Regions from separate parts of the Amycolatopsis sp. NPDC058986 genome, predicted to be linked through region 2. Evidence: riboswitches for the same ligand, from Rfam matches in the RefSeq annotation. Region 2 holds a riboswitch; each other region holds the start of a gene.

Region 1 (7,200 bases), on a different contig from region 2:
GCCTCGGCTGGCTCGCCCAGATCGGGCTGTTCGTGCTGCTCGGCCTGTTCGCCTCGCCGAACAGGCTGCTGGAGACGCTGGTGCCGGGCCTCGTGGCGGGCGCCGTCGTCCTGCTGCTCGCGCGTCCGCTCTCCGTCCTGCTGTCGATGCTCCCGTTCCGCGTGCCGTGGCGGGAACAGGTGTTCCTGTCGTGGGCCGGCCTGCGCGGCGCGGTGCCGATCGTGCTCGCGATGATCCCGCTGTCCCAGGGCGTGCCGGGCGCGCAGCGGCTGGTCGACGCGGTGTTCGTGCTGGTCATCGTGCTGACCCTGGTGCAGGGCGCGACGCTGAGCCCGCTCGCGCGGGTGCTCGGCCTTGCCCGGCACGCCGAACCGCACGAGGTCGAGGTCGACTCCGCGCCGCTCGACGAGCTGGGCGCCGAGCTGTTGCAGGTCCGCATCCAGGCCGGATCGCGGCTGCACGGCGTGTACCTCTCGGAGCTGCGGCTGCCGGTGGGGGCGACGGTCAGCCTCGTGGTGCGCGACGGCGCCGGGTTCACGCCCGAGAAGACCAGCCGTCTTCAGGAGCACGACCAGTTACTGGTGGTGACCACCGAACGGGCCCGGAGTGCCACGGAACGCCGGTTGCGGGCCGTGGACCGGGCAGGCCGCCTGGCCCGCTGGAAGGGCGAATCCGGGCGCTAGCTCACAAAACCGGCCTCGATGGTTGGTGGTTTTCCGTAGAAATCTCCACCGTGTGTTCCCTTGACGCATCCTTTCGGGCTAACGTGCGCTCGCATCGTCTACCTCGAATGGGTGAGCTTCTCGGGCTAAGGAGTACACACGGTGATGCTGAAAATGCGCGCACGCTGGGCCGGTCTGGCCGCCGCGACGACGGCAGGAGCGTTGTTCCTGGCCCCCACGGCCTCCGCCGCGGACACGTTTCCCGCCTTCGCCCTGCCGTTCGCCTCGGGCCAGCTCGTGTATTCGGCCGGGATCCACTCCGACGACGGCGGCAGCGGCGTCAAGAACGCCATCGACTTCAGCCCGGCCGACAAGACCGTCCGCGCCCCGCTGGCCGGGATCGTGCACCTGCAGCACTGCGCCGAAGGCGACTGGGTGACCATCGACCACGACGGCGGCTGGCGCACCGGGTACTACCACATGGAGAACATCCAGGTCGCCGACGGACAGCGGGTCGTGCCCGGCGCCGTCCTCGGCTCCACCGGCAATGCTCTGCCCTGCGGCGGCAGCACCACCGGTGCCCATGTTCACTTCACGCTCTGGACGCTGCCCGCCACGACGGCGTCCGGGAACTCCGGCGACGCAAGGGATTGGCGCGCTCGCGGGAACTGGAGCGGGCTGTCCTACGCCGAGGTCTCCGGCGAGCTGGCCGCCGCGCTCGGTGAGCCGATCGACGGCAAGGAGCTGGGCGGATGGCGGTTCGCGGCGGGCGCCGGCCAGTACCAGGGGACCGCGACGCACCTGAGCGACCAGTCCGTCGCGCGGCTGCCGGGCCGCTTCCGGGTGACGGCGTAGACCGCAATTCCGGAGAGTGACGGCCGTCTCAGTCACCCGGAAGGGGCTGGATCGGCGCGCGCGGTGTCGGCTATCTTCGTCGTCAGGTCATGAGTGCCAGCGCTAAGCCCCGGCTTGCTGGCCGGCAACCCTCCAACCGCGGTGGGGTGCCCCGGGTGAGGACCGGGCCTGTCGCGAGGTGCGGCGGGCAAGCGCGGGCCCCTCGCCGGGGGTCCCCCGGACCGCCGAGGAGGCACCCGATGACACTCGCCGTCGATCGTCAGAACACCACCGAAACCACGGTTACCGTTGCGCCGCAAGGAATTCCTGCGGTCGCGGGTGCCGGGCTGAGCGTTCCGCTCGTCACCGGCGGCGAGATCGGCTACGCGAATCTCGACCACGCCGCGAGCGCGCCTTGTCTGGACGCCGTGCGCCGCGCGGTCGACGAGTTCCTGCCCTGGTACGCGAGCGTGCACCGCGGCGCCGGGTTCGCCTCGCAGGTCTCGACGCGGCTTTACGAGCGCACACGCGACATCCTGCGCCGGTTCGTCGACGCGCGTTCGACCGACACCGTGGTGTTCACCCGCAACACCACCGATTCCTTCAACCTGCTCGCCCGCAGCCTGCCCCGGCACACCTCGGTCGTCGTCTTCGACACCGAACACCACGCCGCGCTGTTGCCGTGGAGGGGGCCGAACGTCCGCCGGATCCCCACCCCGCGCACCCGGCTCGCCGCGGTGTCCGCTGTGGACGAAGCGCTCGCGGAATGCCCGCAGGGGCCCCGATTGGTGGTCGTCACCGGAGCGTCCAATGTGACCGGTGAGCTGCTGCCCGTCGCGGAGATCGCGGCGGTGGCCCGCCGCCACGGCGCCCGGATCGCGCTCGACGCCGCCCAGCTCGCCCCGCATCGCCGGATTTCCTTGCGGGAACTGGATGTCGACTACGTCGCGCTGTCCGGTCACAAGCTGTACGCGCCGTTCGGTGCCGGTGCGCTCGTCGGCCGCGCGGACTGGCTCCGTGCCGCCCAGCCCTACCTCGCCGGTGGCGGCGCGACCAAGCTAGTCACGGGCGAGGCCGACGACCTCGGTGTCGTCTGGAACGCCGGACCGGAACGGCACGAGGCGGGTTCGCCCAACACCGTTGGCGTGTATGCCCTCGGCGTCGCGTGCGAGCAGCTCGCCGCGCACTGGGACGCCGTCGGCGCACACGAGGAGGTCCTGCTGGCCCGGCTGCGCAAGGGCCTCGCCGCGATCCCGGGCTGCGCCGAACTGCGGCTGTTCGACGCGCCGGTGGACCGCGTCGGCACGGTGAGCTTCGTGGTCGACGGCTTCGAGCCCGGCTGGCTGGCGGCCGTCCTTTCGGCCGAGTACGGCATCGGCGTCCGCGACGGCGCCTTCTGCGCGCACGTCGCGACCAAGCGGCTCATCGGCGTCGCCGGGGGAGCGGGGCAGCAGGCGGTACGGGTCAGCCTCGGCCTCGGCAGCACCACCGAACACGTCGACCGGCTCGTGCTCGCACTGCGCCAGATCGTCGCCCGTGGCGCCCGCTGGGAGTACACGAAGCAGGACGGCCGCTGGGCGCCGGTCGGCGATCCGCGCGCACTGCCCCCGTTCTGCGCCTGAGCTGAAGGGGACTTTCGTCGCATCCCATGCACGGAAAGTCCCCTTCAGCTCATGGGCGATCCGCTATCGTGGCGCGATGGGAAATTCGCGGCCACGGTACTGGTTTCCCTTGGCGCTGCTGGGATTCGCGCAGCTGATCCTGGTCGCGGCCGAGATGCCGAGGGCGAATGGATCTTTCGGCTACTTCGCGAATGTGCGTGAGTACCCGATGACCGAGTCCACCGCGGTCGCGGTGCGCGTCTCAGCGCCCTACGGCTGGTCCGGCGCGGGCACGGGCTGGTTGTGGGTGCTGGCGGCGGCCGTCCTCGGCGTCGCGATCTGGTACTTCGTCCTGGCCCGGCGTGCGGGCAGCCCGCCGCGCACCGGCCGGTTCGCACTGCTCACGCTCGGCGCGCTGGTGGCCGTGCCGCTGCTCGACCTCGTCGGATACTGGCAGTTCCGCCTGGACGCCGACGTGCGGGGCCCGATGATCGCGACGCTCGGCCTCGTCCTGCTCGCCTGGTTCGAGCGGAGCGTGCTCGTGCTGGTGGTGACGGCGGTGTTCGTGCTGGCCGCGGTGGTGCTCCTGCCCGGCATCGCCGGGGTCCTGGTCTCGGCCGTGGCGCTGCTGGCCGGGGCGTTCGTGGCGCTCGCCGGGCCGCGGCGGGGACGTCCGGAGCCTGCCGCCGACACGGACTGAACGCGTGACGTGGACAATGGACCGGTGAGCACCGAGTCCTCCCCGTCCGAACCCGAGACGACCCCGGCCGCGGACCTACCGCCGAATCCGGCCGTGACCAGCGAATCCGCGGTTTCCGAGCCGGAAGAGGCGAGCCCGTCGAAGGCGCTGCCGAGGCGCACGGTGGCCATCGTGTTCGCCGTCGCGGTCGTGATCTGGGTGATCGACCTGGTCACCAAGAACCTCGCCGCGGCGAACCTGGAGGGCAAGGAACCGGTCCGGGTCCTCGGCGGCCTCGTCTACCTGCAGCTGGTGCGCAACCCCGGCGCGGCGTTCTCCATGGCCACCGGCATGACGTGGGTGCTCGCGCTGGTCGCGGCGGCGGTCGTCGTCGCGATCGTGTGGCTGTCGCGCCGGCTGCGCTCTGTGGGCTGGGCGATCGGGCTCGGCCTGGTGCTCGCCGGTGCGCTGGGCAACCTGACCGACCGCATCTTCCGCGCGCCCGGCCCGCTGCAGGGCCACGTCGTCGACTTCATCTCCGCCTTCGCCCCGAACGGCCAGGGCTGGGCCATCTTCAACATCGCCGACTCCGCGATCTGCGTCGGCGGCGTGCTGATCGTGCTGTTGTCGTTGCTGGGCAAGGACTACGACGGGACCTCGACGAAGGACAAGAAGAAGGCAGCCGCCGAAAGCGCCGGGGAACAGGCGTGAGCGCGCGGATGCTGCCCGTCCCGGACGGGCTCGACGGCATGCGCGTCGACGCCGGGCTCGCGAAACTGCTGGGACTGTCCCGCACGGTGGTCGCGGAACTCGCCGCGTCGGGCGACGTGCTGCTCGACGGACGTCCCGCCGGCAAGTCGGACCGCCTCACCGCGGGCGGGCTCCTCGAAGTGACGCTGCCCGATCCGGAACGGCCGATCGAGGTCGTCGCCGAACCGGTCGAGGGCATGCTGATCCTGCACGACGACGAGGACATCGTCGTCGTCGCGAAGCCCGTCGGCGTCGCCGCGCACCCGAGCCCCGGCTGGGCAGGCCCGACCGTGATCGGCGGTCTGGCCGCGGCGGGCCTGCGGATCTCGACCTCGGGCTCCGCCGAGCGTCAGGGCGTCGTGCACCGCCTCGACGCGGGCACCAGCGGCGTGATGGTGGTGGCCAAGAGCGAACACGCCTACACGGTGCTGAAGCGGGCGTTCAAGGAACGGACCGTCGACAAGGGCTACCACGCGGTCGTCCAGGGCCACCCGGATCCCACGCGCGGCACGATCGACGCCCCGATCGACCGGCATCCGCGCCACGACTACAAGTTCGCCGTCGTCACGGGCGGCCGTCCGAGCGTCACGCACTACGAGGTCACCGAGGCCTTCCGCGCGGCGTCGTTCGCGCAGATCAAGCTGGAGACGGGCCGGACCCACCAGATCCGCGTGCACTTCTCCGCGCTGCGGCACCCGTGTGTCGGCGACCTGACCTACGGCGCGGACCCGGTGCTCGCGCGGAAACTGGGCCTCTCGCGCCAATGGCTGCACGCCAGGACGCTCGCCTTCGCGCATCCCGCGGACGGCCGGTGGGTCGAGTTCGAGGCCGAGTACCCGGACGATTTGTCGGGCGCGCTCAAGATCCTCCGCGACGAAACCTGATTTTGTTGCACTAGCTGAAACAGCTCCCGCGTTCGGGCGGATTGTGCCGACGCGCACGGAAAACCGGTTCATCGCCACTCTCCGTGAGTGATGATGACTCCCATGGCGATGGCCGATTCGGATCCGACAGTCCGCGCGCAGGAACTGGGCGCGGCGATGCGCGAACTACGTGAAGAAGCCGGTTTCACCGTGCGTGCCGCCGGGGAGCGCATCGATGTGTCCGCGAGCAAGATCAGCCGCATCGAGACCGGTAAGAACGCCATCGCGGTCGAGGAAATCGCCGCGCTGCTGGCGGTCTACGAGGTGACCGGCCCGAGGCGCGCGAAGCTCATCGCCCTCGCGAGGGAGGCTGACCAACGCGGTTGGTGGCAACGCAGCGCACCGACCTACGCGGAGCGAGTGGAGACCTTGGTCTCGCTGGAATCCCGCGCTCTGATGATCACCAACTTCGAGGCGATCGTGATTCCCGGACTGCTTCAGACCGGTGAGTACACCCGGGCGATCATGGTCGAGGCGGGTTTGATCGACGACAGTGATGTCGAGAACCGGATGGTGACCAGGTTGCAGCGTCAGTCCGTGCTGATGCGGCGCCAGCCTCCGGGTTTGGTGGCGATCATCGATGAATTCGCGCTGCGCCGGGTGATCGGCGGTCGCGCGGTTCAACGCCGCCAGCTGGAACATTTGGTCGCCATGGCGCAGCGACCCAACATCGTCATCCATGTTGTCCCGAACGACGACCGCGGTCACGCCGCGATCGACGACGCTGGCTTTGCCGTCATCCGGCGGCCCGAGGGCGGCCCGGTGGTGTTCCTGGGGAACCACACCTCCAGTCTCTTTCTGGAGGAACGTCCGGAAATCCAGCAGTACGAGGAGGTGACGCGTCAGTTGCTCCTCCGTGCGCTCGATCCGGCAGAATCGACGGAGTACATCGCCGGACAGGCGAACCTGCTGGATACGGGAGAGCCGCGTGAAGACCCATCGCACCACGCTGACCTGGGTTAAGAGCAGCTACAGCGGAACAAACGAGAACTGCGTCGAGCTGGCGTTCCCCGGCCCGGACGTACTGGTCCGCGACTCGAAGGCCCCCGAAGGCGGCACCCTCCACCTCTCCACCGCCGCCCTGTACGCCCTGCTCCACAGCCTCTGACACCCGCGCCACTGTCCACACAGGACACCTCCGTCGCCGTCCTGCCCGATTGGTCCCCCTTTGTCTGTATCCTCAAGTCCGTGAATGCCACATCGAGGGAGTCAGATTCCCTCGATGTGGCATTCACAGACCACGGCCCCTCCCGCGCGGGACCACCTCGGCCAAACAGCTCCGGAAGTCCGCTGCCGTGAAGGACTCCTTACCGGCACTGAGCGCCGGTAAGGAGTCCTTCACGGCGTCGGGCACGGAGCCTGTGATCGAAATTCACGGGCCGAGGAGGGGCTTTCGTCTCGCTACGCGAGGAAAGGCGCCTCGGCCTCGTCCTCCGGTGGCTCCAGGCTGAACGTCCCGAACGAGCGTTCGCGACATCACCCGCCGCCCATGGCCCCCACGGACCACACCGTCGTCCCGGGTGATCAGTCCTCGATGGACCAGGTGATGCTGCGTTCGTCCGGCTCCGGCCGCGGGCTCCAGCGCACTGACACCACGCGCGTCGCGTCCGGCAGCACGTAAACCGTGTGGCCGCCCAGCGTCTCGCCGGGGCGCACGCCGATCTTGTGCGGCGGTCGCGAAGTCAGCGACACCGGTGCCTTGCCGATCGCCGTGCCGTCCGCGGTGAGCAGTTCGAGGTAGTTGTCCGGCA
Region 2 (7,200 bases):
ACCATCACGTCGACGTCGAAGTCGAACTCCGCGCGGTCGACCATGGCCTTCACGTTCGAGTACAGGTTGCCGTAGGTGATGCGGACGGCCTTGGGCTCGGCGGTCGAGCCGCTGGTCAGCTGCAGCAGCGCCGTGTCGGACTCCTGCGTCGGCACCACCGCGTCGAGCGGCCGCGCGTCCGCGAGGTCGGTGATCAGCCGGAACCCGATACCGTGCTCGGTGAGCACCGGCGCCAGCTGGTCGAACGGTTCGCCAAGCAGCACCAGGTCGGAGCCGATCATGCGCAGCACGCGGACGGTGTCGGCGGCCCATTCGGCGAGGTCGGTCCTCGGCGTCGGCTGGTGCAGCATGGTGACGCTGCCACCCGCCAGCCACACCGCCTGCACGGTCGGCGCGATCAGCGCGGGGGCGGCGGCGAGCACGGCGACCGCGCTGCCCGGCTTCATCCCGCCTTCGACCAGCCCACCGGCGACCTTCAGCGCCTGCCGGTGGATGTCCGCCCAGGTCCGCCGGACGGGCTCCTTGGGCTCCCCGGTGACCATCCCGCGCTGCTGACCGCGCCCCGCCGCGGTGGCGACAAGCGTGTCCACGAACCGACTCATGCCGAGCAGATTACTGTCTGCCCGTCACGACCCGCCCGCCAACCGGCAATCCGCTATTCGAGCGTTTCGGACGTCTCCAGCCAGCGGGCCTCGACGTCGCCGATCTCCGCCTGCACGGCCTTCAGCTCGGTGTTCAGTTCCATCAGCCGCGCCGGGTCGGTCGCCGCCTCCAGGAGCACCGCGAGGATCTTCTCCTCCTTGCCGTGCAGCTGATCCAGCTTCCGTTCGAGCCGCCCCAGCTCCTTCTGCGCCGCCCGCACCTCGGCCGCGCTCTTCTTCGCGGCCGCCTTCTCCTCCGCCGCCGTGCCGTGAAGGCCCCCTTCCCGGCGTCCAGCGCCGGTAAGGAGACCTTCACGGCCGGACTCCCGCCGGGTGAGGTACTCGTCGATGCCGCCGGGCAGATGCGTCACCTTGCCGTCGCCGAACAACGCGACCGTGGTGTCGCAGACGCGCTCGACCAGGTACCGGTCGTGCGAGACGACGACCATCGTGCCCGGCCACGAGTCGAGCAGATCCTCCAGCTGCTGCAGGGTGTCGATGTCGAGGTCGTTGGTCGGCTCGTCCAGCAGCAGCACGTTCGGCTCGGCCATCAGCAGCCGGCACAGCTGCAGCCGCCGCCGTTCCCCGCCGGAGAGATCCTCGACCGGCGTCCACTGCCGGGCGGCCGGGAAGCCGAGCTTCTCCCCCAGCTGCGAGGCCGACATCTCCTGCTTGCCGAACACGACCCGGCTCGCGACCTGTTCGATCGCCTGGAGCACCCGCAGGTCACCGGGCAGGTCGTCGAGTTCCTGCCGCAGATGCGCCAGCCGGACGGTCTTCCCTTCGACCCGGCGGCCGGTCTCCGGTTCGACGTCGCCGCCGAGCAGCTTCAGCAGCGTCGTCTTCCCGGAGCCGTTGACACCGACGAGACCGATGCGGTCGCCGGGGCCGACGCGCCAGGTCACGTGGTCCAGCAGCGTCCGATCGCCGACCCCGAGCGTGACGTCTTCCAGTTCCAGCACGGTTTTCCCGAGCCTGCGCTTGGCGAAGGCCAGCAGTTCCACCGAATCCCGCGGCTCCGGGACGTCGGAGATCAGCGCCTCGGCCGCTTCGATGCGATACCGCGGCTTCGACGTCCGCGCCTTCGCACCGCGCTGGAGCCACGCGAGTTCCTTGCGTGCCAGGTTCTTCCGCTTCTCCTCGGCCGTCGCCGCCAGCCGCGCGCGCTCCGCGCGAGCGAACACCCAGTCCGCGTAACCGCCTTCGTACTGCTCGACGCGGCCACCCGCGACTTCCCAGGTGAGCGTGGCGACGGTGTCGAGGAACCACCGGTCGTGGGTCACGACGACCACCGCGATCCGGCGGGACAGCAGGTGATCGGCGAGCCAGCGCACACCTTCGACGTCGAGGTGGTTGGTCGGCTCGTCGAGCACGACGAGGTCGAGTTCGCCGGTCAGCGCAGCCGCGAGCGACACGCGGCGGCGTTCGCCACCGGAGAGGTTCGCGGTCGGGGTGTCCAGCCCGATCGCGGTGATCCCCAGACCGTCCACAATGGAGCGTACGCGGGCGTCGGCGGCCCATTCGTGCTCGGCGCCGTAGCGGGCGAGCACGACGTCACCGACGCTGCTCCCCTCGGGAAGTTCGGTCCGCTGGGTCACCACGGCCATCCGCAGGCCCCGGACCTGGCTCACCCGCCCGGAATCCGGCTCGCTGATCCCGGCGAGGACCTCCAGCAGCGTCGTCTTGCCACCCCCGTTGAGGCCGACGACACCGATGCGCTGCCCTTCGGCCACACCGAGGGAAACCCCGTCCAGCAGCGGGCGCACCCCGTAGGACTTGCTCACCGACTCCAGGTTGACCAGGTTGGCCATCCGATCAGCCGATCCTTTCCACTACGCGAAAATCTCGTCCGACGGCAGGCGCCGTCGCTATCCACAAAGGACGTCCACTCCGGACACCCAGGTATGTCTTACGCGTGCACTCTCGGCGGCGCGGGCCGCGGGGCGTCGTCCCCGCCGACCAGCCGCGCACCGGGCACCGGGCCGTGCGCGACCCGGACCGTGCGGCACACCCCGGCACCGGACAGCTCGGCCGCGACCTCGACCGCGGACTGCGCGTCGGCACACAGGAACGCGCACGTCGGCCCCGAACCGGACACCGTGCCCGCGAGCGCGCCGGCGTTGACCCCGGCCCGCAGCGTCCGCCGCAGTCCCGGCCGCAGGGACACCGCGGCCGCCTGGAGGTCGTTGCCGAGCAGCAGCGCGAGCTGCCGTGGATCGCCCGAGGCCAGTGCCTCGACCACCGGCGTGTGCGAGCCGATGCGCGGCGGCTTGCCCTCGGCACGGAGCCGGTCCAGCTCGCCGAACACCCGCGGCGTCGACAGGCCGCGCTGGTCGAAGGCCAGCACCCAGTGGAACGTGTGCCGCGCCAGCACCGGCACGAGCTGCTCGCCGCGGCCGGTGCCCAGCGCGGTGCCGCCGTAGAGCGCGAACGGGACGTCGCTGCCGAGCTTGGCCGCGATCTCGGCCAGCTCGTCGCGGGTGATGTCCAGTTTCCACAGCGACGCCAGCCCGACGAGGGTGGCCGCCGCGTCCGCGCTGCCCCCTGCCATCCCGCCCGCGACCGGGATGCCCTTGCGGAGCACGATGCGGACCTTCGCCTCGGCCCCCGGCTTCCCGACGTGCGCCGCCAGGGCCTGGGCCGCGCGCCAGGCGAGGTTGCTGGCGCCGGTGGGCACCGAGCCCTCACCCTCGCCGTAGACCTCGATACCCGGCTCTTCGGTGGCCATGACGGTCACCTCGTCGGTCAGCGACAGCGCCTGGAAGACGGTGACCAGCTCGTGGTAGCCGTCCTCGCGCAGGTCGGAGACCGAAAGGTGCAGGTTGACCTTCGCGGGAACGCGAACGGTCACTGGGGGCGGTACAACGGCGAGCACATGCCAAGCCTACGTGGCCTCGCCGGGAACGCTCGCGGAAGGAGAACGCACGACACGGTCTGCGCCCCGTAACGAAAAGGTCCGCCGGGCCTCCTGGCGGAACTCCAGGAGGCCCGGCGGACCTTCGTGATGCCGGTGGATCAGGCGGCGACGCCCTGCGGACCCCGCGTTGTGTGCGTGACCCGGCCGCCGCGCTCGGCGATCCAGGCCAGCGCCGCGTCCGACCGCTCACCGCGGACGCCGAGCCGGAACCGGCCCACCGGGGTGTCCCCGATGCGGGTGAGTCCGCCGCCGATGGTGGCGAGTTCGACGTCGAAGCGGCTCGCCGCCTCGGGCAGCAGGGCACCGACCGACGCGAAGCCGATCAGGACGACGTCGACCGAGCGGTCGTAGCGCGCGGCCTGCGTGCGAGTGGTCTCGATCGCGGGCAGCAGCGTCTGCGCGGTGCGGCTGGCCGGGTCGGAGATCAGGTCCAGCACGGTGCCGCGTTCGAGGACGGCGCCGTCCTCCAGCACGGCGACGTCGTCGCACACGCGCCGCACCACGGTCGCGTCCGGGGTGGTGACCACGATGGTGACGCCCAGTTCGGCCCTGGCGCGGTCGAGGACGGTCAGCACGGCCCCGGCCTCGTCGCTGTCGACGCCCGCGGTCGGGTCGTCGGCCAGCAGGACGGACGGGCTCGCCGCGAGCGCTTTCGCGACGGCGACGCGGCGCAGCTGGCCCTCGGTCAGCTCGGCCGGGCGCTGGGCCGCGCGCGGGGTGAGCCCGACCAGGTCGAGCAGCGTGCCCACGCGGCTGCGGCGCTGCGGGCCGTCGACGCCCAGCTGCTCCAGCGGGGTGGCGATGTTGCCGGCGATGGTCCGCTCGGCGATCAGCTCCGGCTTGGTGCCGACCACGCCGAGCTGACGCCGGATCTCGCGCAGCCGCCTGCCGTCGAGCGTGCCGGTGTTGAGGCCGTCGAGCCGGACCACGCCGCGGTCGGGACGCTCCTGCAGCGCGATGCAGCGGGCGAGCGTGGACTTGCCCGAGCCGGCCGGGCCGACGACGCCGAAGAGGGACCCGGCCTGCACGTCGACGCTCACGTCCCGTAGCGCGACGACCGGATTTCCGTTGTGGGGAAAGGACTTGGTCAGGTTTTCGACAGTGATCACGAAAGGCTCCAGAAGCAGGGCGCAGCACCCCCAGGCGCGCGCGACCGTTCACCAGTTGACCGTCCGAAATGGACGGTGCTCACGAAATGAGATTCAGGCGGCAGAACTCAGGCGAGAACGGTGGAGCGTCGACACGCACAGACCGTGCGGCGACCTTCATCGACTACACGCCGCCTGGTGAGCAGGAGCGGGCGGGCAACCCTCTTCATGGACGTGGCCTCCATCGGTCCTGGCGGTAGCACCTGCCCCGGGGAGGGTGGTTGCTGCGACTTCGGCGAGCCAGGTCTCTCAGTCGCTCGGGATGGACGCTTCGAGTAAAACCGATCCCAGGGATTGAACGCAAGCCCATAGGCACAGATCACACGACTGGCCGCGCCCAGACCTCGGGATCGGCCCGGACTTCAGCAAGCCGCGATAACGCCGTCACGCACCGGACGGGCGGGGCTCGCGCTCCGCTGCCGCGACGATACGCGCGAAGTCCCCGACGTCGAGCTGTTCGCCCCGCGTCTTGGGATCGATCCCCGCGGCGACGAGCAACGCACCCGCCCGGTCCGCGGAGCCCGCCCAGCCCGCCAGCGCCGCGCGCAGCGTTTTCCGCCGCTGTGCAAACGCCGCGTCCACGACACCGAACAAGGTTTCCTTATCCACAGTGGACTCTTCGGCGCCGGATTTCGCATTTTCGAAGGAGGATTCCGCACGTTCGAAGGAAACCAGCGCGGAATCCACGTTCGGCACCGGCCAGAACACGGCTCGCGGAACAGCGGCTACTTTGCGGGCACTGCCGTACCACGCGAGCTTGACGCTGGGCACGCCGTAGATGCGGCTGCCGGGCCCCGCGGCCATCCGGTCGGCGACCTCGGTCTGCACCATGACGAGCCCGCGCGCCAGCGACGGCAGCTCGGCGAGCAGGTGCAGCACGACGGGCACCGCGACGTTGTAGGGGAGGTTCGCGACGAGCGCGACCGGCTCGGCGGGCAGGTCCGCGGCCTTGACGCGGAGCGCGTCGGCGCCGACGACGGTGAGCCGCCCGGCGGCCTCCGGGCCGCGCTCGGCGACCGTCGCGGGCAGCCGCCCGGCGAGCACCGGATCGATCTCGACGGCGATCACCTCGGCACCGGCACCGAGCAGACCGAGGGTCAGCGAGCCGAGCCCGGGCCCGACCTCGAGGACGACGTCCCCCGCCCCGACCCCGGCGAGTTCGACGATGCGCCGGACGGTGTTCGGATCGTGCACGAAGTTCTGGCCGAGCTTCTTCGTCGGCCGCACGTCCAGCTCGGCCGCGAGCCCCCTGATCTCGGCAGGGCCAAGCAGTTCCACCACCGGCAGATCGTACCCAGCGCCGGTGGCCGGGGGCGTGCCGAGGGACGCCTTCGGTGCGTTGGCCGCACCGAGGGACGCCCCCGGTGCATTGAACGCACCAAGGGCGTCCCTCGGTTGCGGCCGCCCCCGCACACGACCGCTCGCGACCACTGGTGCGGCGAGCGTCACTTCGTCACAGCTGACGTGACATATGACGCCGCGATGTCACCGATTCCACTTCTCCCGGCACAACCTCGGCTCCGCACAGCCCGGCCCGGATGCGCCCCAATGTGGCGTTCGGTGCGTTGAACGCAGCCAATGCCACATTGGGGCGTTCGGGCACCTCGAGAACGGGGCACGGACCACCGAACCGGCAAAGCGAAGGCCCCCGGCGCAACGCGCCGGGGGCCTCGCGGAAAGAACAGGATCAGGGCTTGCAGCCCCAGGCGCTGTATCCGCCACGCGCGTCGCGGACCTTCTCGGCCACCGCGATCTGCTGCTCGCGCGACGCCTGGTGCGGGTAGGACGCGTATTGCTGGCCGCCGTAGGCGTCCCAGGTCTGCTTGTCGAACTGCAGACCGCCGTAGTACCCGTTGCCGGTGTTGATGTGCCAGTTGCCGGTCGACTCGCACTGGGCGATGCGGTCCCACACCGAGGTGTCACCGATGGCGGGCTGCGCCGGCTTCTTGGTGCCGACGCGGGTGATCTTCGGCTTGGGCTGGGTGGTGATCTGCTCGGAGACCTGCTCGCGAGAGACTTCCGCGCCGTTCTTCTTGGTGACCTTGTAGGTCACCATCTTCTCGCCGGGGGTGCCCGGGTCCTCGACCTGGGTCTTGCCCTTCTCCAGCGTCGGGTCGTCGACCTTCTGCTCCGGCGGGTCGATGGCCTCCTTCTGGTTGACCATCGTGACGCCGGTGCGGCTGACGTGGACCTCGGCACCGTCGGTCAGCTTGACGTCGAGGCCGCCCTCGACCGCGTCGTCCGGGCCGAGCGGCATCTTCAGCTCACCAAGGAGTTCCTTGGTGGTGACGGCGTTGCTGGTGAGCTTCTTCGGCTCGTTCGCGCCGTCGTAGAGCGTGATGTTCTTGAGGGTCTTGACCTGGACGGTCGCGCCTTCCAGCGGCAGCTCACCGCTCTGCGGCATCGACGTCCAGGCACCGGGCTTGACGACGTCGGTCATGCCGAGCTGGGTGAGCGCCTCGCCGAAGGTGGTCGCGCGGACCCAGGAGGACCG
Region 3 (7,200 bases), on a different contig from region 2:
CGCGCGGGCACCCGGCGCGGTCTTGGACTGGCCCGGCGGCTGGTGGGGCGGTCTGCTCGCGGCGGCGCTGCTCGCCGTCCTGGTGGTGGCGTTGCGGCTGCGCCGGATCCGGGTACTGGTGACGGTGCTGCTCGCCGTGGTGCTGCTGGTGTTCGTTCCGGTCCGGGTGTTCGCCCCGGCCTGGCCACCGGACTCGTGGGCGATGGTCGAATGCGATGTGGGCCAGGGTGACGCGCTGGTGCTGGCGACGGCCGAGCGCGGCCGGGCGGTGGTCGTCGACACCGGGCCCGAACCCGGCCCGGTCGACGAATGCCTGCGACGGCTCGACATCGACCGCGTGCCACTGATCGTGCTGAGTCACCTCCACGCCGATCATCTGGGCGGGCTGGTGTCGGTGTTCGAGGGCAGAACGGTGGGCGCGGTGGCGGTCGGGCCGGGCAGGGCGCCGGGCTGGGCCTGGCGGCAGGTCGCGGAGGAAGCCGGACGCCATGGCGTGCCCCTCCTCGAACTGAGCGTCGGGCAGCGGCTGGAGTGGCCGGGGCTGTCCCTCGACGTGCTCGGGCCGCGATACGTTCCGGCGCGCTCGGCCACCGAGCAGGACGGGACGATGGTCAACAACAGTTCGGTCGTGCTGCGCGCGGGAACGCCTGCCGGGCGCGTGCTCCTGACCGGTGACGTGGAACTGGCGGCGCAGGCCGATTTGCTGGCAGGGGGAGCGGATCTGCGGTCCGAGGTCTTGAAGGTCCCGCACCACGGGTCACGGTATTCGCTGCCGGACTTCCTCACGGCCGTCGCGCCCCGCGTCGCGATGGCCAGTGTGGGCGCGGGAAACCGCTACGGCCATCCCAGCAAGTCCACTGTGGACGCTCTGATCGCGTTGGGGGCGTTGGTGACCCGCACCGACCTCGACGGGGACACCGCGGTGCTCCCGGACGGTGGCGGTCCGGCGGTCTCCCGCCGGGGCGAGCCGCGTGGCCCGCCCCGGCGGTGAACCGGCGTCAGTAGCCGAGGGCCTCGCGCACGGCGGCGGCCGACGGTGCGACGGTCGCCTTGGGGCCGACGTGGTCCTCGACGGCGTCGAGCGTCTTGAGGCCGTCGCCGGTGATCAGCAGGACGGTCTCGGCGTCCGGGTCGAGCTTGCCGGTCTCGATGAGCTTCTTCGCCGTGGCGACGGTGACCCCGCCCGCCGTCTCGGTGAAGATGCCTTCGGTACGGGCCAGCAGCCGGATGCCCTCGACGACCTCTTCGTCGCTCACGTCCTCGATCGCGCCGTTGGTGCGGTTGACGACGTCGAGCACGTACGGGCCGTCGGCCGGGTTGCCGATCGCCAGCGAGCGCGCGATGGTGTCCGGCTTGACCGGCTGGACGACGTCGTGCCCGGCGCGGAACGCGGCCGACACGGGCGAGCAGCCGGTGGCCTGGGCGCCGAACACCTTGTACGGGCTGGCTTCCACCAGTCCGAGCTGGCCGAGCTCGCGGAAGCCCTTGTCCACTTTGGTCAGCTGGGAGCCGGAGGCGATCGGCACGACGATCTGCTCGGGCAGCCGCCAGCCGAGCTGCTCGGCGACCTCGAAGGCCAGCGTCTTCGAGCCCTCCGAGTAGTACGGGCGGACGTTGACGTTCACGAACGCCCAGCTCTCGTGCTCGGCGGCGAGTTCGGTGGCGAGGCGGTTGACGTCGTCGTAGTTGCCGTCGACGGCGATCAGCGCGCCGTCGTACACCGCGGTCGTGAGGATCTTGGCGCGTTCCAGCGTCTTCGGGATCAGCACGACCGACTGCCAGCCCGCCCGGGCGGCCGCGGCGGCGACGGCGTTGGCGAGGTTGCCGGTCGAGGGACAGCACAGCACCTCGAACCCGAACTCGCGGGCGGCCGCCAGCGCGACGGCGACGACCCGGTCCTTGAAGGAGTGCGTCGGGTTGCCGGTGTCGTCCTTGACCCAGATCCGCTTGACCCCCAGCGCTTTCGCCAGCCGGTCGGCCCGGACCAGCCGGGTGCAGCCTGGCTCGGTGTTGGGGATCTCCTCGACGTTGGAGGGAACCGGAAGGAGTTTCTTGTAGCGCCAGATGTTCTTCGGGCCGGCTTCGATGTCCTCGCGCCGGACCCGGCCGAAGTCGTAGGCGACCTCGAGCGGCGAGAAGTCTTCGGCGGAGACGAATTCGGGAGCGAGCGGCTGCCGGTGACCCTCTTCCTTCGACACCAGTTCGACGGCCGGGCCCAGGTCCGGGGTCTTGGTGGTGGAGGTCGTGCCGAGGGTTGCGGTCATCGCGAGGTTCCTTTCCTCATCTGTCCCGCCGAGGCGGGCCGGAATTGGCACCGTGTTCGTCAGCTATCCCGCGATCGCGGGATGACAGGCTTTGACGCCGGTTGCCGGGGCTTCGTCGGGCCGTTCCCTCTGCCCCTCTGGATGAGCGGTATTCGGTTGTCGGCGCGCCGCTGGGCGCTGCCTCGGAACACACCGTACGGCATCCTGATCGGCTCGTGCCACGGTGGGCGCGCCGGTGTCACCGGAGCGGGCGTGTCGCCGGGCGGGTGAGAGGATCGGGGGGTGACCGCGCAAGCCACCGCCACCGCACCGCTGCATCTCGTACTCGGTGAGGAAGAACTGCTCATCGAACGGGCTGTCCGCGCCGCCCTGGACGCCGCCAAGGCGGCCGATCCGACCGCGGACATGACCAGGATGCGGGTGTCCGAACTCACAACGCCCGAACTCGCCGAACTGGTGAGCCCCTCGCTGTTCAGCGAGGGCCGGGTGATCGTCCTCGAGGCGGCGCAGGACATCTCGCAGGAGCTGTCCGACGCCGTGCTGTCCTACCTCAAGGCGCCCGCCGACGGGATCGTGCTGGTCGTCGTGCACACCGGGGGCGGCAGGAGCAAGGCGGCGAAGGCGCTGCCCGCCGCGCTGCGCAAGGCCGGGGCCCAGATCACCGAGTGTCCCAAGCTGACGAAGGCCGCCGACCGGGAGTCGTTCGTCCGCAACGAGGTCCGCCGGGCGGGCGGCAAGATCGACGGCGCCGGGGTGCTCGCGCTGATCGACGCCGTGGGCTCGGACCTGCGGGAGCTGTCGTCGGCGGCGACGCAGCTCGTCGCGGACTCCGGCGGCGTCGTCGACGAGCAGGCCGTGCGCCGGTACCACCGGGGCCGCGCGGACGTGACGGGCTTCGCGGTCGCGGAGAAGGCCGTGGCGGGGGACAGGGCGGCCGCGCTGGAGCAGTTGCGCTGGGCGATGCAGCTGGGGGTGCCGCACGTGCTCGTCGCCGACGCGCTCGCCGATGCCGTCCGCACCATCGCCAGGGTCTCCGCGGCCGGACGGGGCAACCCGAACCAGATGGCAGGGGAACTCGGCATGCCGCCGTGGAAGGTGCGCAAGGCGCAGGGCCAGTCACGCGGCTGGAACCAGGACGGTCTCGCCGCCGCGATGCGGGTCGTCGCTCGGCTCAACTCCGAGGTCAAGGGTGCCGCGGCGAGCCCGGACTATGCACTGGAGCGAGCTGTGAACGAGGTCGTCGCCGCCAAGGGCGACCACTGAGGCCGGCCGCTGAGGAGAAGGACACGCGGAAGGCCCCGGCGACCGAGGTCGCCGGGGCCTTTCGGAGAACGGCTCAGATGCTGTTCGCGCGCTTGGCCATCGCGGACTTCTTGTTCGCGGCCTGGTTGGCGTGGATGACGCCCTTGGTGACCGCCTTGTCCAGCTTCTTGGCGGCCTCGCGCTGCAGCTCGACGGCCTTGGCCTTGTCCCCGGACTCGGCGGCCTCGCGGAACTTGCGGATCGCGGTCTTCACCGAGGACCGGATCGCCTGGTTGCGCTGACGCGCCTTCTCGTTGGTGGTGATGCGCTTGATCTGCGACTTGATGTTGGCCATGGTGGCGCTCCTGTCGTGTACTCGGTGAGTTCGCTGCCGCGTCGCTGTGGCCCCGGCCACCCTCACGGGCGCCCGGGTTTCCTCCCTGACGGAATGCCGCACGACAACGAACGGAAAGCCTAACAGCCTGCTCCGGCGGCCTCGCGAGGGCCTCGACGTGATCGCTTACGCGTACTACGGTGGGTGGAGTCAGTGCCTAGGGTTCCGCCAGCGGCCCGCACCTGCGGGAGAGACAACAAGGGCCGGTGGGGCAGGTCCGAGCGGCACCATCGGCGGCTCAGGAGCCCGCCGTTCATCTGACGGGACAAAAGCCTGGAGGACCTGGGGTTTTCGCGTGCGCGAAAACCTCGAAAGGGTCCGATGAACGCCACCGCTCTGTCCCTCGTCCTCGTCGCCGCCGTCGTGCACGCCGTGTGGAACCTCGCCGCCAAGCGGGTCGGCTACGGCGGTGCCCGCTTCGTGTTCCTCTACTACACCGTTTCGGCCGTCGCGCTCCTCCCGGTCACGATCGTCGTCCTCGCCGTGGAAAACGAACGTCCACAGTGGACTTGGCTGCTGGCCGCGGCGGTGACCGCGCTGCTGCACGTCGGATACGGCGTGGTGCTGCAACGGGGTTACGTCGTCGGCGATCTTTCGGTGGTCTACCCGCTCGCGCGGGGTACCGGCCCGCTGCTCTCGGTCATCGCGGCGGTCGTGCTGTTCGGTGAGCACCCCGGCTGGCTCGGGCTGGCCGGCGCCTTCCTGGTGATCGTCGGCGTGCTGGTGATCAGCACCGGGCGCCGGGACGGGGAGACCGATCCGCGGGCCCGCCGGGCAGGGATCGGCTACGGCCTGCTCACCGGCGCGTTCATCGCGGGCTACACGCTGTGGGACGCGCACGCGGTGACCGGTCTCGCCGTCCCGCCGATCGTCTACTTCGCGGTCGGCTCGGTCATGGAGTGCCTGCTGCTGATGCCCTACGCGCTCGTCGACCGGCCGATGATCGGCAAGCTCTGGCGCGAGCACAAGCGCGAGGCGCTGCTGGTCGGGCTGCTGTCCCCGGTCGCGTATCTCCTGGTGCTCTACGCGCTGCGGATCGCCCCGGTCAGCCTGGTCGCCCCCGCGCGCGAGCTGAGCATCGTGCTCGGCGGGCTGGCCGCCTGGCTCGTCCTCGGCGAGGCGAACGCGGTGCGCAGGCTGGTCGGTTCCGTGGTCGTGTTGTCGGGTATCGCCGCGATTGCGGTGGCCTGATCTTCCCGGTAGGGATTGAGCCCATGGAAGTGCTGAGCAGCAGGGTTCTCATCCATCCGCGCGACATCGAGGCGTCCACCGCGTTCTATCGCGACACCCTCGGGCTGGCGATCGACAAGGAGTTCCCCGGCGGCACGGTGTTCTTCCTCGGCCACGGGTCGCTGGAGATCGTCGGCAGCGCGAGTGCCGGGCCGAGCCCGGACGTCGCGCTGTGGATCCAGGTCCGTGATCTGCCCGCCACGCTCGCCGACCTCGCCGGCCGAGGGGTGACGCCGGTGCGGGAGGCTCGCCGGGAACCGTGGGGGCTCGACGAGGCGTGGATCGCCGATCCCGACGGTACTCGCATCGTCCTGGTCGAGGTGCCCGCCGGGCATCCGCTGCGCACCGATCCCCGGAGCTAGCGCGCGGGCTTGACGGCGCGCAGCTGCGCGGCGAGCGCGGTGAAGCCCGGCGGCTCCCATGTCCAGGTCTGGAGGTCGGTGAACCCGGCGGACTCGGCTTCGCGGGCGAGGACGTGCCGCGACACGGGCAGCCACTTCTCGTGGGCGGAGATCAGCAGTCTGCCGCCAGGACGCAGGACGCGGTACAGCTCGGCGAAGCCCGCCGCGCGATCGGGCCACAGCTGGACGTTGTTCACGCTCAGTGCCACGTCGAGCGATCCGTCGGGCTCGCCGGTGTCCGCGGCCGTGCCCTGGCGCAGTTCGGCGCGGTCGCCGCAGCGCTGGTGGCACAGCGCCAGCATGCCCGGCGACGGATCGACGCCGACCGCGCGACGGGCGAGCTTCGCCACGTCGTCCAGGCCGACGCCGGGGCCGGGCCCGACGACCAGTACGGACTCGTCCGGTTCGATCTTCGCGAGTGCGGCCACCCGGTGCTCGGTCTGTGCGTTGCCGTGTGCCATGACCAGGCCACCGAGGCGGCCGAGCAGACCGCGGGGATGGCCGAACGTGCGGTCCAGCAGACCGGCGGGGGCCGGTCCGGAGGCGGGCACGGGCGAGGGGGAAGTGCTCATACTTCGAGGGCACCACGGCCCGCCGCGGCCCGCATCGGGGATGACCCCCACCCGCACCCGGAGCTCCATGGGACCATAGGGGTGGCCATCCCCGACCTTTCCCGAGGATCACACGAGTGAGCACGTTCGCGGACACGACTTTCACCTCACCGGAGCTCATCCGGAACTTCTGCATCATCGCCCACATCGACCACGGCAAGTCGACGCTGGCGGATCGGATGCTGCAGCTCACCGGGGTGGTCGAAGCGCGGGCGATGCGCGCTCAGTACCTCGACCGCATGGACATCGAGCGTGAGCGCGGCATCACGATCAAGGCGCAGAACGTGCGCCTGCCGTGGCAGGTCGATGGCCAGGACCACGTCCTGCACATGATCGACACCCCCGGCCACGTCGACTTCACCTACGAGGTCTCCCGCGCGCTCGAGGCGTGCGAGGGCGCGATCCTGCTGGTCGACGCCGCGCAGGGGATCGAGGCGCAGACACTGGCCAACCTGTACCTGGCGCTGGAGAACAACCTCCAGATCATCCCGGTGCTGAACAAGATCGACCTGCCCTCGGCCGATCCGGACAAGTACGCGGCCGAGATCGCGCACATCATCGGCTGCGAGCCCTCGGACGTGCTGCGGGTTTCGGCGAAGACCGGCGCGGGCGTCGGCGAGCTGCTCGACGAGGTCGTCCGCCAGGTCCCGCCGCCGCAGGGCGACGCCGACGCCCCGGCCCGCGCGATGATCTTCGACTCGGTGTACGACACCTATCGCGGCGTCGTCACCTACATCCGGGTGGTGGACGGCAGGATCACCCCGCGCGAGCGGATCCGGATGATGTCCACCAACGCCACCCACGAGCTGCTGGAAGTCGGCATCATCTCGCCGGAACCCAAGGCCAGCAAGGGACTCGGGGTCGGTGAGGTGGGCTACCTCATCACCGGCGTGAAGGACGTCCGCCAGTCGAAGGTCGGCGACACCGTGACCTCGGAGCGCAAGGGCGCCACCGAGCCGCTCGCCGGGTACCGCGAGCCGAAGCCGATGGTCTACTCCGGGCTCTACCCGGTGGACGGCTCGGACTACCCCGAACTGCGCGAGGCGCTGGACAAGCTC

The links. Region 2 has a riboswitch for S-adenosylmethionine ahead of ACFW0G_RS09455 (methionine ABC transporter ATP-binding protein). Riboswitches for the same ligand answer to the same signal wherever they lie in the genome.
Region 1: it holds a riboswitch for S-adenosylmethionine, as region 2 does, so the genes downstream of both, ACFW0G_RS29970 (aminotransferase class V-fold PLP-dependent enzyme) here and ACFW0G_RS09455 (methionine ABC transporter ATP-binding protein) in region 2, are expected to answer to the same signal.
Region 3: it holds a riboswitch for S-adenosylmethionine, as region 2 does, so the genes downstream of both, thrC (threonine synthase) here and ACFW0G_RS09455 (methionine ABC transporter ATP-binding protein) in region 2, are expected to answer to the same signal.

The regions. Positions count from the first base shown of each region.
Region 1 covers NZ_JBHYJW010000040.1:39,559-46,758, reverse strand. Annotated here, with positions in the region: gene ACFW0G_RS29980 (potassium/proton antiporter) at 1-683, shown strand, start outside; gene ACFW0G_RS29975 (M23 family metallopeptidase) at 828-1,517, shown strand; SAM riboswitch class IV at 1,603-1,717, shown strand; gene ACFW0G_RS29970 (aminotransferase class V-fold PLP-dependent enzyme) at 1,757-3,118, shown strand; gene ACFW0G_RS29965 (hypothetical protein) at 3,195-3,797, shown strand; gene lspA (signal peptidase II) at 3,822-4,487, shown strand; gene ACFW0G_RS29955 (RluA family pseudouridine synthase) at 4,484-5,410, shown strand; gene ACFW0G_RS29950 (helix-turn-helix domain-containing protein) at 5,513-6,412, shown strand; gene ACFW0G_RS29945 (DUF397 domain-containing protein) at 6,378-6,557, shown strand; gene ACFW0G_RS29940 (AsnC family protein) at 6,974-7,200, opposite strand, start outside.
Region 2 covers NZ_JBHYJW010000007.1:172,224-179,423, reverse strand. Annotated here, with positions in the region: gene ACFW0G_RS09470 (fatty acyl-AMP ligase) at 1-602, opposite strand, end outside; gene ACFW0G_RS09465 (ATP-binding cassette domain-containing protein) at 656-2,452, opposite strand; gene ACFW0G_RS09460 (4-(cytidine 5'-diphospho)-2-C-methyl-D-erythritol kinase) at 2,551-3,516, opposite strand; gene ACFW0G_RS09455 (methionine ABC transporter ATP-binding protein) at 3,657-4,667, opposite strand; SAM riboswitch class I at 4,885-4,975, opposite strand; gene rsmA (16S rRNA (adenine(1518)-N(6)/adenine(1519)-N(6))-dimethyltransferase RsmA) at 5,091-5,987, opposite strand; gene ACFW0G_RS09445 (transglycosylase family protein) at 6,394-7,200, opposite strand, start outside.
Region 3 covers NZ_JBHYJW010000020.1:40,923-48,122, forward strand. Annotated here, with positions in the region: gene ACFW0G_RS19235 (ComEC/Rec2 family competence protein) at 1-991, shown strand, start outside; gene thrC (threonine synthase) at 999-2,264, opposite strand; SAM riboswitch class I at 2,278-2,412, opposite strand; gene holA (DNA polymerase III subunit delta) at 2,547-3,527, shown strand; gene rpsT (30S ribosomal protein S20) at 3,601-3,861, opposite strand; gene ACFW0G_RS19255 (DMT family transporter) at 4,222-5,091, shown strand; gene ACFW0G_RS19260 (VOC family protein) at 5,115-5,492, shown strand; gene ACFW0G_RS19265 (class I SAM-dependent methyltransferase) at 5,489-6,103, opposite strand; gene lepA (translation elongation factor 4) at 6,220-7,200, shown strand, end outside.